3 regions of the Staphylococcus saccharolyticus genome follow, and region 3 is predicted to be linked to each of the others. Evidence: riboswitches for the same ligand, from Rfam matches in the RefSeq annotation. Region 3 holds a riboswitch; each other region holds the start of a gene.
The links. Region 3 has a riboswitch for thiamine pyrophosphate ahead of DYE57_RS10360 (SDR family oxidoreductase). Riboswitches for the same ligand answer to the same signal wherever they lie in the genome.
Positions count from the first base shown of each region.

Region 1: it holds a riboswitch for thiamine pyrophosphate, as region 3 does, so the genes downstream of both, tenA (thiaminase II) here and DYE57_RS10360 (SDR family oxidoreductase) in region 3, are expected to answer to the same signal.
Region 2: it holds a riboswitch for thiamine pyrophosphate, as region 3 does, so the genes downstream of both, DYE57_RS08285 (ECF transporter S component) here and DYE57_RS10360 (SDR family oxidoreductase) in region 3, are expected to answer to the same signal.

Region 1 is NZ_UHDZ01000001.1:813,772-818,919, forward strand. It holds gene DYE57_RS03860 (single-stranded DNA-binding protein) at 1-231, shown strand, start outside; gene DYE57_RS03865 (transglycosylase family protein) at 616-1,299, shown strand; TPP riboswitch at 1,432-1,531, shown strand; gene tenA (thiaminase II) at 1,607-2,296, shown strand; gene thiD (bifunctional hydroxymethylpyrimidine kinase/phosphomethylpyrimidine kinase) at 2,289-3,110, shown strand; gene thiM (hydroxyethylthiazole kinase) at 3,103-3,891, shown strand; gene thiE (thiamine phosphate synthase) at 3,895-4,536, shown strand; gene yidC (membrane protein insertase YidC) at 4,625-5,148, shown strand, end outside.
Region 2 is NZ_UHDZ01000001.1:1,688,999-1,694,146, forward strand. It holds gene graF (glycopeptide resistance-associated protein GraF) at 63-197, shown strand; TPP riboswitch at 982-1,083, shown strand; gene DYE57_RS08285 (ECF transporter S component) at 1,169-1,744, shown strand; gene DYE57_RS08290 (ABC transporter ATP-binding protein) at 1,758-3,161, shown strand; gene DYE57_RS08295 (energy-coupling factor transporter transmembrane component T family protein) at 3,154-3,960, shown strand; gene purD (phosphoribosylamine--glycine ligase) at 4,087-5,148, opposite strand, start outside.
Region 3 is NZ_UHDZ01000001.1:2,108,238-2,113,385, forward strand. It holds gene tadA (tRNA adenosine(34) deaminase TadA) at 81-587, opposite strand; gene DYE57_RS10350 (deoxynucleoside kinase) at 652-1,260, shown strand; gene DYE57_RS10355 (deoxynucleoside kinase) at 1,263-1,925, shown strand; TPP riboswitch at 2,065-2,163, shown strand; partial or broken gene DYE57_RS10360 (SDR family oxidoreductase) at 2,393-3,017, shown strand; partial or broken gene DYE57_RS10365 (LLM class flavin-dependent oxidoreductase) at 3,073-3,285, shown strand; gene DYE57_RS10370 (HAD family hydrolase) at 3,487-4,182, opposite strand; partial or broken gene DYE57_RS10375 (CDP-glycerol glycerophosphotransferase family protein) at 4,568-5,148, opposite strand, start outside.

The DNA.
Region 1 (5,148 bases), 1.3 Mb from region 3:
ACTGCCACTAACATTGAAAAGTACACATCTCAAGGCACACTCGTAGGTATAACTGGTCAAATGCGTTCTAGAAAATATGAAAAAGAAGGACAGACGCATTTTGTAACTGAATTATACGTGGAAACTATAAAATTTATGTCCCCTAAAATGAAAAACAACGACAACCCCCTTGATAATCAATTTAACGAAAACGCTTATCAGTCAGTCGAATTAGAAATTATGAATATTTAAATGAATTAACTCTTCCTTAAACTCCATCCTATTTTTAATAAATTAATTTATCCTTTTCTTTCAATTATACTCATGCGACCAGCTTTAATAAGTATTTATTAAAGAAATGGTCGCTTAAATTTTAAAAAAGCTAATGTCTGTATAATTATCTGACAAATTTCATTTACATTACAATTGTGTTTAATAATTAAGACAGAAAAAAACTATTATGACAGTTTTGAGGTTGGTTTTATACTAATTTTATACAATTTTTTAATGTAATTCGAGTGTAAAAAAGTGATGGTTTTTTTTATTTCTCTGTAACCTACACTGATTTTTCAGATGTTACAGTAGTATTTGTAAATTAGTTAAGAAAACAAATCACTTTTAGGAGGATTTTTAATAATGAAAAAGACAATTATTGCATCATCACTAGCAGTAGGATTAGGCGTTGTAGCAGGAAACGCTGGTCACGACGCACACGCAAGTGAAGCAACAAATGTAGATAAAGCAGAATTAGCTCAAAAAGCACAAACAAATGATCAATCATTAAATGAAAGCCCTATTCAACAAGGTGCTTATAATATCAATTTTGACTATAACGGTTACACATACCACTTTGAATCAGATGGTTCAAACTGGAGTTGGAGTTATGAAGGTTCTGGTCAATCAACTCCAGCACATGAAGATGTAAGTGAACAACCAACACCTTCAAATAATCAAGCATCAGTGCAAGAAGTTAGTTCACAACAACCATCAACTCAAGTATCTGCTCCACAAACTGAGCAAACTCAACAACCCCAAACTCAATCAACTACTGCATCAAGCAAAGCTTCAAGTGGTTCATCTGTAAATGTTAACTCACATTTACAACAAATTGCTCAACGTGAATCAGGTGGCGACATTCATGCAATTAATCCATCTTCAGGTGCAGCAGGTAAATATCAATTCTTACAATCTACATGGGATTCAGTAGCTCCAAGTGAATATAAAGGTCAATCACCAGCTAACGCTCCAGAAAGCGTTCAAGATGCTGCTGCAGTTAAGTTATATAACTCAGCGGGTGCTAACCAATGGGTTACTGCTTAATTTAGAATCTTAATTTTAACCATCTTCTCAATAGAGGAAGATGGTTTTTTATTGCTTAGTTTTACTATACGTTTCATTTGATTGATTTATATGTAATCGTTTGCTATTGTGGTAAGTGAAATAAATAATCCATATAACTACTAGGGGAGCCATATGGCTGAGATGTTGATATTCAGACCCTTATAAACCTGATTTGGTTAGTACCAACGTAGGAAAGTAGTCATAATCAAATATGCATCTTTATGCCTTGATCGCGCTACTTTTCATTGTTGGAAAGTAGTTTTTTTATTATCCAAGGAGGCTTTTTATGACATTTTCAAAAGAATTAAGGGATGCAGCACAACCAATTATTGAAGATATTTATAATGATGGATTTATCCAGGATTTGTTAGTTGGGAAGCTATCTAAGCAGGCTGTTAGACAATACCTAAGAGCAGATGCGTCTTATTTAAAAGAGTTTACAAACTTATATGCATTACTTATACCTAAAGTTCATACTATGAAAGATGTAAAATTCTTAGTTGAACAAATTGAATTTATGTTAGAAGGTGAAGTTGAAGCGCATGAATTTTTAGCTGATTACATTAAAGAGTCATATAATGAAATTGTTAAGAAAAAAGTTTGGCCACCAAGTGGAGATCATTATATTAAACATATGTATTATAATGCCTTTGTTCATGAAAATGCTGCATATACTATTGCAGCAATGGCTTCATGTCCATATGTTTATGCGGTAATTGGTAAACGTGCGATTAAGGACTCTAGACTTAATAAAGAATCGGTGACTTCAAACTGGTTTAAATTTTACAGCACTGAGATGGATGAGTTAGTAGAGGTTTTCAATCAGTTAATGGACAGATTAACTGTAAATTGTACTGAAAAACAAAAAGCTGAAATTAAAGAAAACTTTTTACAAAGTACAATTCATGAACGTCATTTCTTTAATATGGCTTATATAGATGAAAAGTGGCAATATGAAGGCGATAAAAATGAATAAACCTAAAATTGCTTTAACTATAGCAGGTACTGATCCAACTGGTGGAGCTGGTGTAACGGCAGATTTAAAATCATTTCACTCTTGTGGAGTATATGGAATGGCAACGATAACGAGTATTGTAGCTCAAAATACGTTAGGTGTACAACATATTCATAATTTAGAGACATCTTGGGTTAAAGAACAGCTGGATAGTATATTTAGTGATGAATTGCCACAAGCAATTAAAACAGGAATGATTGCTACAAAAGAAACGATGGAACTTATCCGAGATTACTTATCCACTCATGCAGATATTCCATATGTGTTAGATCCCGTGATGCTAGCTAAAAGTGGAGATTCACTTATGGATGATGACACTAAAGATCATTTACAATCTACATTATTACCATTAGCAGATGTTGTTACACCAAATATTCCTGAAGCTGAAGAAATAACTGGTTTAACGATTAATGATGAAGACAGTATGCGTCAGGTTGGTTCTATTTTTATAAATGAAATCGGCAGCAAAGGTGTTGTGATCAAAGGTGGACATTCAGCTGATTTAAATAAAGCAAAAGATTTCTTATTTACTGCAGATGATGTTTTTATATTTGAAAATAAACGCTTTGATACAAGACATACACATGGTACTGGTTGTACATTTTCTGCAGTTATAGCGGCAGAGCTTGCTAAAGGACGTTCAATATACCAAGCGGTTAAAAAAGCCAAAGAATTCATTTCACTTAGTATCGAATATACACCAGAAATTGGTAATGGTAGAGGTCCAGTAAATCATTTTGCATATATGAAAAAGGAAGGGTTAGATGATGAATAAATTAGAACAAATACGTATAGACAATCCACTTATTATTTGTTACACCAATGACGTGGTAAAGAACTTTACAGCAAATGGCTTGCTAAGTTTGGGGGCTAGTCCAGCAATGAGTGAGGCTCCTGAAGAAGCTGAAGAGTTTACAAAAGTTGCTAACGCGTTATTAATTAATATAGGCACTCTTACTCATGAAAATGAAGAGGATATTTTAAAAATTGTTAAAATAGCCAATCAACAAAGGACGCCTATTGTTTTTGATCCGGTAGCAGTTGGTGCTTCAACATATCGTAAAAAGTTTTGCCAAAAATTTTTAGCCGAAGTAGATGTTACAGTAATTAAGGGTAACGCTTCTGAGATACTAACATTAGTGGATTCGCAAACAACTATGAAAGGAACGGATAGTGATAATTCTTTAGATTCAGTTGAAATTGCCAAAAAGGCTTCAGACATTCTAAATACAGCAGTCGTTATTACTGGCAAAGATGATGTCATAGCTCAAAATCATCAAATGATTAAATTATCAAATGGCTCTCCACTTTTGGCTAAGATAACTGGTGCAGGATGTTTATTAGGAGGTATCGTTGCAAGTTTTCTATTTAAAAATACGAATCCTTCGATAGATGATTTAATTGAAGCTGTAAGTGTATATAATATCGCAGCAGAACTGGCTGAAAAGGCATCGTATGTACATGGCCCAGGTTCATTTTTACCAGAATTATTAGATCAACTTTACCAATTAGAAGACGTAACTTATGAAAAATATTTAAAAAAAGAAGAGGTTTAATTAATGGCTTTTAATCCTGAACAATTAGCGGTGTATTTTATTTGTGGAACACAAGATATTCCGGAAAACAAGTGTATAGAACAAGTCTTAAAAGAAGCATTAGAAGCTGGCATCACATTGTATCAATTTCGAGAGAAGGGACCATCTTCATTAAAAGGTAAAGCGAAAAAAGAACTTGCGTTAAAATTAAAGCAACTATGTAAAGGTTATCATGTCCCTATGATTGTTAATGATGATGTTGCATTGGCTAAAGAGATTAATGCAGATGGCATACATGTTGGCCAAGATGATGAAGAAGTGAAGCAATTTGCAAGTCAGTTTGAAAATAAAATTATTGGCTTAAGTGTAAGTAACATAGAAGAATATTTAAATTCAGATTTATCACAAGTTACTTATATAGGTGTGGGACCAATGTATGTTACAGCTTCAAAAGAGGACGCAAGTGCACCTGTAGGTCTGTCAATGATTACCCAATTAAGAGAGCGGGTTAAAGACTTTCCGATTGTAGCAATAGGAGGTATTAATGAATCTAATGTTGCTACTATAGCTAAAGCAAATACAGATGGAGTTGCAATCATTTCAGCAATTACACGAAGTAGTAATATTGACAAGACTGTTAAGCTTTTTCTTAGTTATTTTAATTAAATTATTATTTTTTCCGCTTTTTGTTTTCTACTAGAGTATGAGTATGATAAAATGAAAACTATGTGAATATTACAATAGAGGTGGAAAAATGAAGAAAAAAGCGTTACTACCTTTGTTTTTGGGGATAATGGTTTTTCTAGCAGGGTGTGACTACTCTAAACCTGAAAAGCAGGACGGATTCTTCTTTAATACATTCGTTCAGCCAATGAAACATCTCTTACAATGGTTAGGAAATGATGTCTTTCATAAAGACTATGGACTAGCAATTATTGTCTTAGTTATAGTTATTCGTTTAATTTTATTACCATTTATGTTATCTAACTATAAAAATAGTCATATGATGCGAGAAAAAATGAAAGTCGCTAAACCAGAAGTAGATGGTATTCAAGAAAAAGTTAAACGTGCGCGTACACAAGAAGAAAAAATGGCAGCAAACCAAGAGTTAATGGAAGTTTATAAAAAATATGATATGAATCCTATGAAGAGTATGTTAGGATGTTTACCAATACTTATCCAAATGCCAATCATCATGGGACTTTACTTCGTATTAAAGGATAAACTTGTTCACGGACTTTCTGCACATCCTCACTTTTTATGGTTTAATTTAACTAA
Region 2 (5,148 bases), 420 kb from region 3:
AGAATAACGGGGTAACTTATATGTGTAAACTAAAATTCCTGTTTAAGGGGGGAGGAAATATTATGGGAAAAGAAGAATATAAAAAGAAATCAGCTGAACAAGCTAAAGAAGTTGAAGAAAAATTAAAAGAACAAAATGAAGAAAAAACTGACGATATCGAACAAACTAAAAAAGATATTCAGGATACTTTAGATTAGTAGTTTAAAGACATTTTTCCATGCAAAAACAATTAAATATTTATAGATGCTAAGTAAAACCTCAGAGTTAACTCTGAGGTTTTACTAATACATAAATCTACAGATTATATATTTTCGCTTAAATTTATAGCAATCATCCTTAGAATACTATATTGGCAGTGAATCAAAACTATTTTTCTAATTTTAACGATTTTACCTTTGGTATTTCTGGTAAGAAATCATATTTAATATAAACAGCCAAATACGCATTTTTATCGTTAACATTCACTATATATTAGCCTAAATCACCACTTCCTTGATTGTCTGCTTGCAATTTGATTAAAACCGACTCTTCATTTAATAAAAAGTTATATGTTTTTTTATCTGTCGTAATTCTATGAAGTTGATACGTGTCATTATTTTTAATGTAAGTATTAATTTGTTTCTGACTTGAATAACCTGCCCATCAATCAAAGAAGAAAAAATTTATCACTGCGTAACATTTCAATAATAAAATTACAGCACCGCAAATACGGACAATCTTTATCATAAGACGTTCTCCTTATTTAAAAAAGCACCCCATAAATAAATTATTTTCTAGTTCTCCTAAAAAACATTCAAAAAATTGTAATAAATTCTGGTGATTTTTCAATATTTTAATTTATGAAAGATAAACCATTACTTTTTGAATACACTCGAATAGCTACTCAATTATTGTAAAACTATCTATTAATATACTTTAATTTGTTTTAATCAGCCTTGACATTGTTTAATAAAAATCATACATTTAAATTAATTAAATAATCGAACGCACTAGGGGTGTATGTTTACTGAGATGAGGTTTACCTCAAACCCTTTGAACCTGATCTAGCTAGATACTAGCGTAGGAAAGTGTAGTTAATTATATAATCTAATTGAATGAAACAAATTAGATTTATCTTCTGACGCACAGCTTTCCTAGGAAGGGTTGTGCGTTTTTTAGGAGGATTGTTATGTCAAAAGGTTTAAAACTATCAGAAATACTCGTAACAGTGTTAATTTCTGTAGTATTTGCAATCATTTATAACCTATGGTGGTTTATTTACAATGTAGTACAGGTTGCAGGTATTCACCTAGAGCAATTGACTTACGGTGTATGGTTTATGGCTGCAATTGTTTGTTACTTAATCATACCTAAACCAGGGATTGCTCTTTTAGCAGAAATCGCTGCCGGTGCGGGGGAAACTATAGTCATGGGAAAATTTGATATTCCAACAATTATTTATGCTGTATTACAAGGTTTAGCATGTGAAATTGTGTTCGCTATTTTTAAATATAAATCACGTTCTGCAGCTGTAGCGATGCTTGCTGGATTAGCAACTGCATTAGTGTCGTTCCCAGTAGATTATTTTTATGGCTACCTTAATGAAGTTGCGGGATGGAACTTATTACTATTTATCATTTTCCGTTCAATTAGTGGTATAGTTTTAGCTGGTTTAGTTTCTTATTGTATTGTTAAAGCACTAGATAAAACTGGGGTTACTAAATTCTTTAGACCTGCTTCACAACAAGATTACGATAACCTATAAGGGGATTTTTTAATTGTTAAAAGTTAAAAATTTGCGTTTGAAATATCCAAATGGGGATAGAAAAATTTTTGATAATTTAAATATAGAAATCAATGATAAAGAAAAAGTGCTTTTACTTGGTCCCTCTGGATCAGGTAAAAGCACGTTACTTAATGTATTAAGTGGCATCGTACCAAATTTAATAGAACTTCCAATGAAATATGATGACTTAGAAATAGATCATCAAAGTGGAGTTATTTTCCAAGACTCTGACACTCAATTTTGTATGCCCAAAGTTTATGAGGAATTAGCATTTGTCCTTGAGAATAGACAACTACCACGCAGCGAAATGGACGCTGAAATCAAAGCTGCATTAGAATCTGTTAATTTACACGTAACTGATCAAACATATGTGAATCAATTAAGTGGTGGGATGAAGCAGAAATTAGCTATCGTAGAAACAATACTTCAAAAATCTAAAACGTTATTTTTAGATGAACCAACCGCTATGTTAGACGTAAAAGCAACTGAATATTTATGGAAAAAACTCATTGAACTATGGGATGATCAAACCGTCTTGATTGTTGAACACAAAGTTGAACATATCTGGCATCATGTTGATCGTGTATTGTTGATGAATTACGACGGACAAATTATTGCAGACGATACACCGGAAATTATTCTCAGTCATTATGAAAAATTATTAACTGAATATGGTGTTTGGCATCCTAAAGCTTGGAACAACGCACCTCAACCTATCAAATTACATAATCATTCTCAAGAATCTTTATTTAAATTTGAAAATGGAAGAATCATACGTGGCAAAAAGACATTGTTTTCTACTGATTATTTCGAGATACATTCTGGTGAATGGATAACAATTACAGGAAAAAATGGTGCAGGTAAAACATCTTTACTAGAATCAATATTACAATTGATAAAATATAAAGGTCACATGACCTATCGTAATCAATCATTATCGAAAATTAAACAAGCTGCTAAGCATATGTATTTAGTTTATCAAAACCCTGAATTACAATTCATAACTAATTCTGTATATGACGAAGTCCATATTCATTATAACCACTTAGACCCTAAAAATGCCGAAAATGAAACGATACAACTGCTCGAGCTACTTCACTTAGAAAAAGTAAAAAATCAGCATCCATTTGAAATATCGACTGGTCAAAAACGCCGCTTAAGTGTCGCTACAGCTCTTAGCTCAAAAGCAGAGATTATTTTACTTGATGAACCTACATTTGGTTTAGATAGTCATAATACTTTTCAACTTATTAAACTTTTTCAAGAACGTGTCAAGAAAGGTCAAACTATTGTAATGGTTACACATGATCCAGAAATCATTCATCGCTACACAACACGTCGTTTACATGTAGAAGATGATTATCTTAAAGAGATTGAAGGTGAACGCAATGTTTGAAAGATGGAAAAAACACCACACCTTCGTAGATGATGTTAATATCATTACTAAATTATTATTAGGTATTGTATTATTCTTCTTCATTATATTTATTCACAATTTTGATTTTATGATCTATATCGTTGTATTAATGTTTATATTTTTACTATTATTTAATGGTACTGAATTTAAAATTACTGGTATTTTCATATTAGTGACGACCATTTTCGCCTTGATGTCATCATTATTTATGATTTTATATGGTGATGGTGAGCATATGCTGGTAAAATTTGGTATTATTCAAATCAGTCAAGAAAGCATCGTTCGTGGTTTTCATTTATCAATGAGAACAATAACAGTATCAATGTTTGGAATTTTAATAGCATTGACTTCTCAAATCGTGATGATATTTTACAGTTTAATGCAACATTTAAAAGTAAAGCCCAAAATAGCATACGCTTTTATGGCAGCAATAAGAATAGTACCACTTATCATAAGCTCACTGATTCAATTACGTCGTTCTCTAAAAATGCGCTATCAAATGATAGATGCCTCAAATTATAAAGGAATCAAACGTCTCAATCATTTAGTGATTCCTTTATTAAGTCAAAATATACGTCGTGCTCATCAACTGTCGGTAGCAATGGAATCCAAAGGCTTTAAAGACGGACCGAGAACATATTATTATCGCACACCTTTTTCTTATAAAGATATCATCTTTATAATGAGTATTCTAACTATTATTGGCTTATCATTTTTATTATCAAATTACCTACCTATTACCGGAATCCATGATGTACGTTTCGGCAAATTAGGTTAAAGATAAAAAAATCAAGATGTTAGTCACTATGAATTGATAATGCTAAACAAAAAACGTCCACAGATAATTTGTAATTAAATATCTGTGGACGTTTTTTGTTTGTATATTAAAAGAATCAGTAACTTATCAAATTTTTATCGCTTTGTCACCAATATCATTTCTATAAAATAGATTATCACATTTTATTCTTTGAGCGTTTTCATAAGCAACCTTTTGTGCCTCTTTAACAGTCGTACCTTCACCTATCGCTAAAATAACACGCCCACCTGAATTTACAAAGTGTTCTCCATCTTTCTTTAAACCACTCACAAAATAACCCGATTCTAATTTAAAGCCACTTACTTCATGTCCTTTACTATAGTTTCCTGGATATCCTTTCGATGCAAGCATGACACCAACTACCACTTCATCTTTCCACTCAAAATGAATACTATTTTGCTCATCTAAAGCAATAATATGTTCCATTAAATCACTATCTAAACGCGTAAGTAAAACTTGTGCTTCTGGATCACCGAAGCGCGCATTAAACTCTATCACTTTAGGTCCTTCTTTAGTCAAAATTGCACCAATATAAAGCAATCCAAAAAACTCATGTCCTTCTTGCGCCATAGCCTTAGCAATTGGTTGTGCAATTTGCTCATTTGTTTGTCTAAGCACCTCTTTATCAATATGAGAAACAGGACAATATGCACCCATACCGCCAGTATTAGGTCCTTCATCATTATCATAAGCACGCTTATGATCTTGAGCAATACAATCAAATGGAACTGCATAATCACCATTTACGAATGTCATCAATGAAAATTCTTCACCCTCTAAGAAGCGTTCAAAAACAACTTTACCTTCCTCATTAGGATAGACTGCTTTAACTCCTTCTATTGCTTCTTCTCTAGATTTCGCAATGATTACTCCTTTTCCTGCAGCTAAACCATCTTTTTTAATAACAACTGGTAACTCACAAGACTCAACATAGTTTATAGCAACGCTTCGATTTGATACTTCTCGATATTCTGCAGTAGGGATATGATATTTTTCCATTAGTTGTTTTGCAAAAAGTTTCGAACCCTCAATTTGTGCAGCATCTTTACCAGGTCCAAATACCTTAATTTGTTCTTTTCTTAAAACATCTGCTAAACCATCTATTAATGGCTGTTCAGGACCTATGACGACCCAATCAATATCATTTTG
Region 3 (5,148 bases):
ATTGATATCAATATATCTTTTATGTTTCAATATTTCTGTAATGTATGGTGATATTTTCTTCTCTCATTTGCTGTACATCATCATTCTAACAAATTTGCATCGTTTTGTATCTTCACTTGTTTCAAAGCTTTTTTCTGTTCACGAATTTGTTTAAAAAAACTTTGAAGTAGCTGGCTACATTCCTTTTCCAAAACCCCCGATTCAACACTAGATCGATGATTAAACTGAGGTTGCTCAAGTAAATTCATCAAACTTCCAGAACATCCACCTTTAGGATCAGTAGCACCGTAGACGACTCTTGGAATACGACTCATTACAATAGCTCCCGCACACATCACGCATGGTTCTAATGTGACATATAAAGTACAATCCTCTAATCTCCAGCTTCCAACGATTTCTGATGCCCGTTCAATTACTATATGTTCTGCATGAGCAGTCGGTTGTTGTAATGTTTCTCTTAAATTGTGAGCGCGAGCAATCACTTGGTGATCTTTAACGATAATAGCTCCAATAGGCACTTCGCCAATAGTCATTGCTTTGTGCGCTTCTTTAATTGCTAAACGCATATAATCCTTATCATTTCTCATATGTCGGAATACCTCACTTATGGTACAATACTCATTGTCTATCTTAACATTTGGAGAAGTGATTATGAATAAACCTTTTATTGCTATTGAAGGACCTATAGGTGTTGGAAAATCTTCACTTGCCAATCGTTTAAGCCACTCACTAGGCTTTTATGAAGAAAAAGAAATTGTAGATGAGAATCCTTTTTTATCTGATTTTTACGATGATATTGAAAAGTGGAGTTTCCAGACAGAAATGTTCTTTTTATGTAACAGATATAAACAAATTAGAGATATTGAAGAATTACGCCAAGGTGTAGTTAGTGATTATCATATTCATAAAAATAAAATATTTGCTAAAAATACCTTAAATGCCTCAGAATTTGATAAATTTAGTCGCATTTTTGACATTTTAACTGAAGACTTAGAAATGCCTAACATAATTATCTTTTTAGATGCCGATTTAGAGGTATTAAAATCAAGAATTGCTAAACGTAATCGTAGTTTTGAATCGCACATCGAAGATGATTACTTATTAACTTTAAAAAAAGATTATCAAGCGTACTATGAATCGTTAAAAAATGAAGGTGCAAATATCGTACTTATTGATACGACAAACGTAGATTTTGTTGAAAATGAAGACGATTATCAAGATATTTTAAATATAGTAAAACCAATGATTGGAGCTCGTTAAAGATGAATAATTATAGCATCCCCCAAAATGCAATCATTACAATCGCTGGTACAGTGGGCATAGGTAAATCGACGCTAACACAAGCACTGGCTGATAAATTAAATTTTAAAACTTCATTTGAAAACGTGGATCATAACCCTTATTTAGATAAATTTTATCACGATTTTGAACGTTGGAGTTTCCATCTTCAAATCTATTTTCTTGCCAAACGCTTTAAAGAACAAAAGCGCATGTTTGAATATGGTGGCGGTTTTGTACAAGATCGCTCAATTTATGAAGATGTTGATATTTTCGCGAAAATGCATGAAGAACAAGGTACCATGAGTAAAGAAGATTATCATACATACGCAGAATTATTCGATGCCATGGTAATGACACCATATTTCCCCAAACCAGATGTGCTTATTTATCTAGAGTGTGATTATGATGAGGTGATTGATCGTATCAAACAACGCGGTCGTGATATGGAGATTAATACTAATCCTGGATATTGGAAAAAGCTATTTAAACGTTATGAAAATTGGATAAATAACTTTAATGCTTGTCCTGTAGTTCGCGTGAATATTAATGAATACGATATTCATAAAGATTTAGATTCTCTAAATCCTATTATTGAAAAAATTGCACGTATTATTAAAATTTATCGTGAAGTTGATAATAGATAATAAAAATAATTCCACGGAAAATCGAGCAACTTCAATTTTCCTCGGAAAATTTTTACAGGATGTTTCTTTTACTATTGAAAAATGTATAGAGCTTCTTAATCGTATTGACATTATTTTTCAAAACACATATGTTTATAATATATAGCACTAGGGGTGTTTAAGAACTGAGATAGATTTATCCAAACCCTTTGAACCTGAACTAGTTAACACTAGCGGAGGAAAGTGTGAAATATAATCTTACTATTAATCTGTCTTCATATATTAATTACTAAGATGCACAACTTTTCTCTAGAGTGTTGTGCATTTTTTCTTAATTAAAGTTTAACTTGGGCGCTTATAAAAATGATAAAAACTGCAATTATTACAGGAAGTAGTCGTGATCTTGGAGCTCAAATCGCGACAACTTTACTGGAAAAAATTACAATGTCGTAGTCAATTACAAACAAAATAAAGACAAAGCAGAACGTTTAATCGCAAATTATGATGAAAATAAAGTCATTGCTATTCAAGCTGATGTTACAAATCGTACTGAAGTAGATCAAATGATACAACAAGCCACAGAGCATTTTGGTCAAATTGATATTGTCATTAATAATGCATTAGTTAATTTTAAATTTGATCCAACACAACAGAAAGCATTTAAGGATTTAACTTGGGAAGATTATGAGCAACAACTTAATGGTACTTTAAAAGGTGCATTCAATGTTACACAAAGTGTTATTTCTCAATTCATTGCACAACAAAGTGGTTGTATCATAAGTATTGGAACTAATCTGTATCAAAACCCTGTCGTTCCTTATCATGGTATACAACTGCAAAAGCAGGACTTATCGGTTTCACTCGTAATATTGCAGCCGAACTTAGTCAATTCGGAATTACAGCAAATGTTGTTTCAGGTAGTCTATTAAAGACTACGGATGCTAGTGCTGTTACTACTCCTGAAGTATTTGAATTAATCGCTCAAACAACTCCTCTTAAAAGGTTACAACACCTCAAGATGTTGCGAATATGGTTGTATATCTTGCATCAGATGAAGCCCGCGGTGTAACAGGTCAAAATATTACTGTTGATGGTGGCTTAACGATGAATTAATTGTATAATTTTAGTTTACGCATTTTTAAAAGAAATTAATAAATGAGGTGCTCATATGAAAAACAAATGTCAAATGAACATAGGTGTTTTACTTTACGGGTGTGGTCATCATCAATCTGCATGGCGTATGGAGGATTCTTATATCGAAGACATTGGTAACGTCTCTTATTACCAGCATTTAGCTCATATAGCTGAAAAAGGACTCTTAGATATAGTGTTTTTTGCAGATAATCAAGCTTTTAATGCTAGTGATAATGCTACTTTACCATACAGTCTTGAAGATTTTGTAGAACATGTTATACCATACAACATCGTGGATTATTTAGAGATGCATATCAGTCGTCTACATTGCGTGAGTTGCTTGGCTTTAAATCTTTAAATTCCTCATTTAAAGTACATTAAAAACAAGACGTGGAAGTTTGAATAAATCCAAAAAAGTCCCACGTCGTTCTTACTTTCATAAAACACTTTATTTTTCATATTGTTCTAGCACTTTTTTTATATCTTTAGCGCTATCAATAATCACATCTGCTTCATACAGTTCTTCTCTCTTTGCTACACCTGTCAGTACACCGATGCCTAATCCTAATTTAGCATTTATAGCTGTTTTCATATCATTAGGAGTATCACCTATAATTGCAACTTGATTTGGTAAAACATCATAAGCATTAAATAGTGGATCTAACACTTTCGGATGAGGTTTTTCTTCTGCATGTGTTTCAGTAGAAATAACGAGATCAAAAAGGTGTCTTGTGTTCGTTTCTTCAAGAAAATGATCAACACCTTTTTTTGTATCACTAGTAACGATACCAATACGGTAACCTTCATTCCGAAGTTCTTGAATTGTATCTTGAACACCTTCAATCCACTTATTATCAGGCTCTCTTGTATCCACAAGTTCTTGACTCGTATCCCTAGTCCAATCTGATGTATCTTGACCAGTGACATCATCGAAAGATTTAATCACTTCAGCTAATGAACCAGAACCCATAATAGAGTCAGGTACTACTTTATCATCAATAATCCCAAGCTGACGATGCGCAGCTTCCTTATCATGCACTGGAAACGTATCTAAAAGTTTATCAACGAGACGAACGCCTATTTTTTCCCAGCTACTATCAAATTCTATCAATGTTCCATCTTTATCAAATAATATCCATTCCATTTTAAGTCTCTCCTGAAAAGATTCTTTATGTTAATTATAATTACATAAATTATTGTATTATAGGTTTCATAACAATTGTAGGAAACTGAATCTCGCTTAAATATAAAAGATGAAAAGTAATCCAAAAGCGAAAGCTAGCGTATTTGTTTAAGTACTTTTCTTTTTAGTTTATCTAACACTATACTAGCATTTATTTAAGGTGAGTTAGTATAATGTTGTAGCCTAATAATCTAATGTTTATTAAAAATGAGGTAGTTTAGACATTCTTTAAAGACATATGGTTTAACCTTAACTGATTTAGCTTCTTATGTGGAATTTAATATCTCGTCATTAAATTACCTATTGTTATAAGTAGTATGTATAGGTGGTTTTTGAAAATAATTGTCTATTGGATAAAATTTTTGAATAAATCTTTAACTAATCGTTCACTTGATTTACCGTCTTGATATTTGAAATTTTTATTTAAAAATGACGTTACCTTTTCTAATTCATAGTCATTATTTTCTAGCGCTATAATAAGTTCATCAAAAGTTTTAACTATTTTTTCTGGAACAAAGGTTTCGTATGGTTCATAAAAATCTCTCGTATAAATATAATCTTCCAAATCAAAAGCATAAAATAACATTGGCTTTTTAAAAACAGAATATTCATAGATTAATGATGAATATTCGGAAATTAAAATATCTGTAATGAAAAATACATCATTTACTTCGCGAAAATTTGAAATATCTAAAAAATATTTACTATAGCTAGCTGGAATGTGCAATTTATTCCTAACAAAAGGATGCATTTTAAATAAAACAATTGCTTGATGTTCTTCACAATAACGTGCTAATTTCGAAAAGTTAATTTTAAAGAAATGATAGTGAGCTGTACGATGTCCATTCCCTCTAAAAGTAGGTGCAAAAAGAATGACTTTCTTATTTTTTATAATTGGCAACTTTGCTTCCAAAGATTGTTTAACGT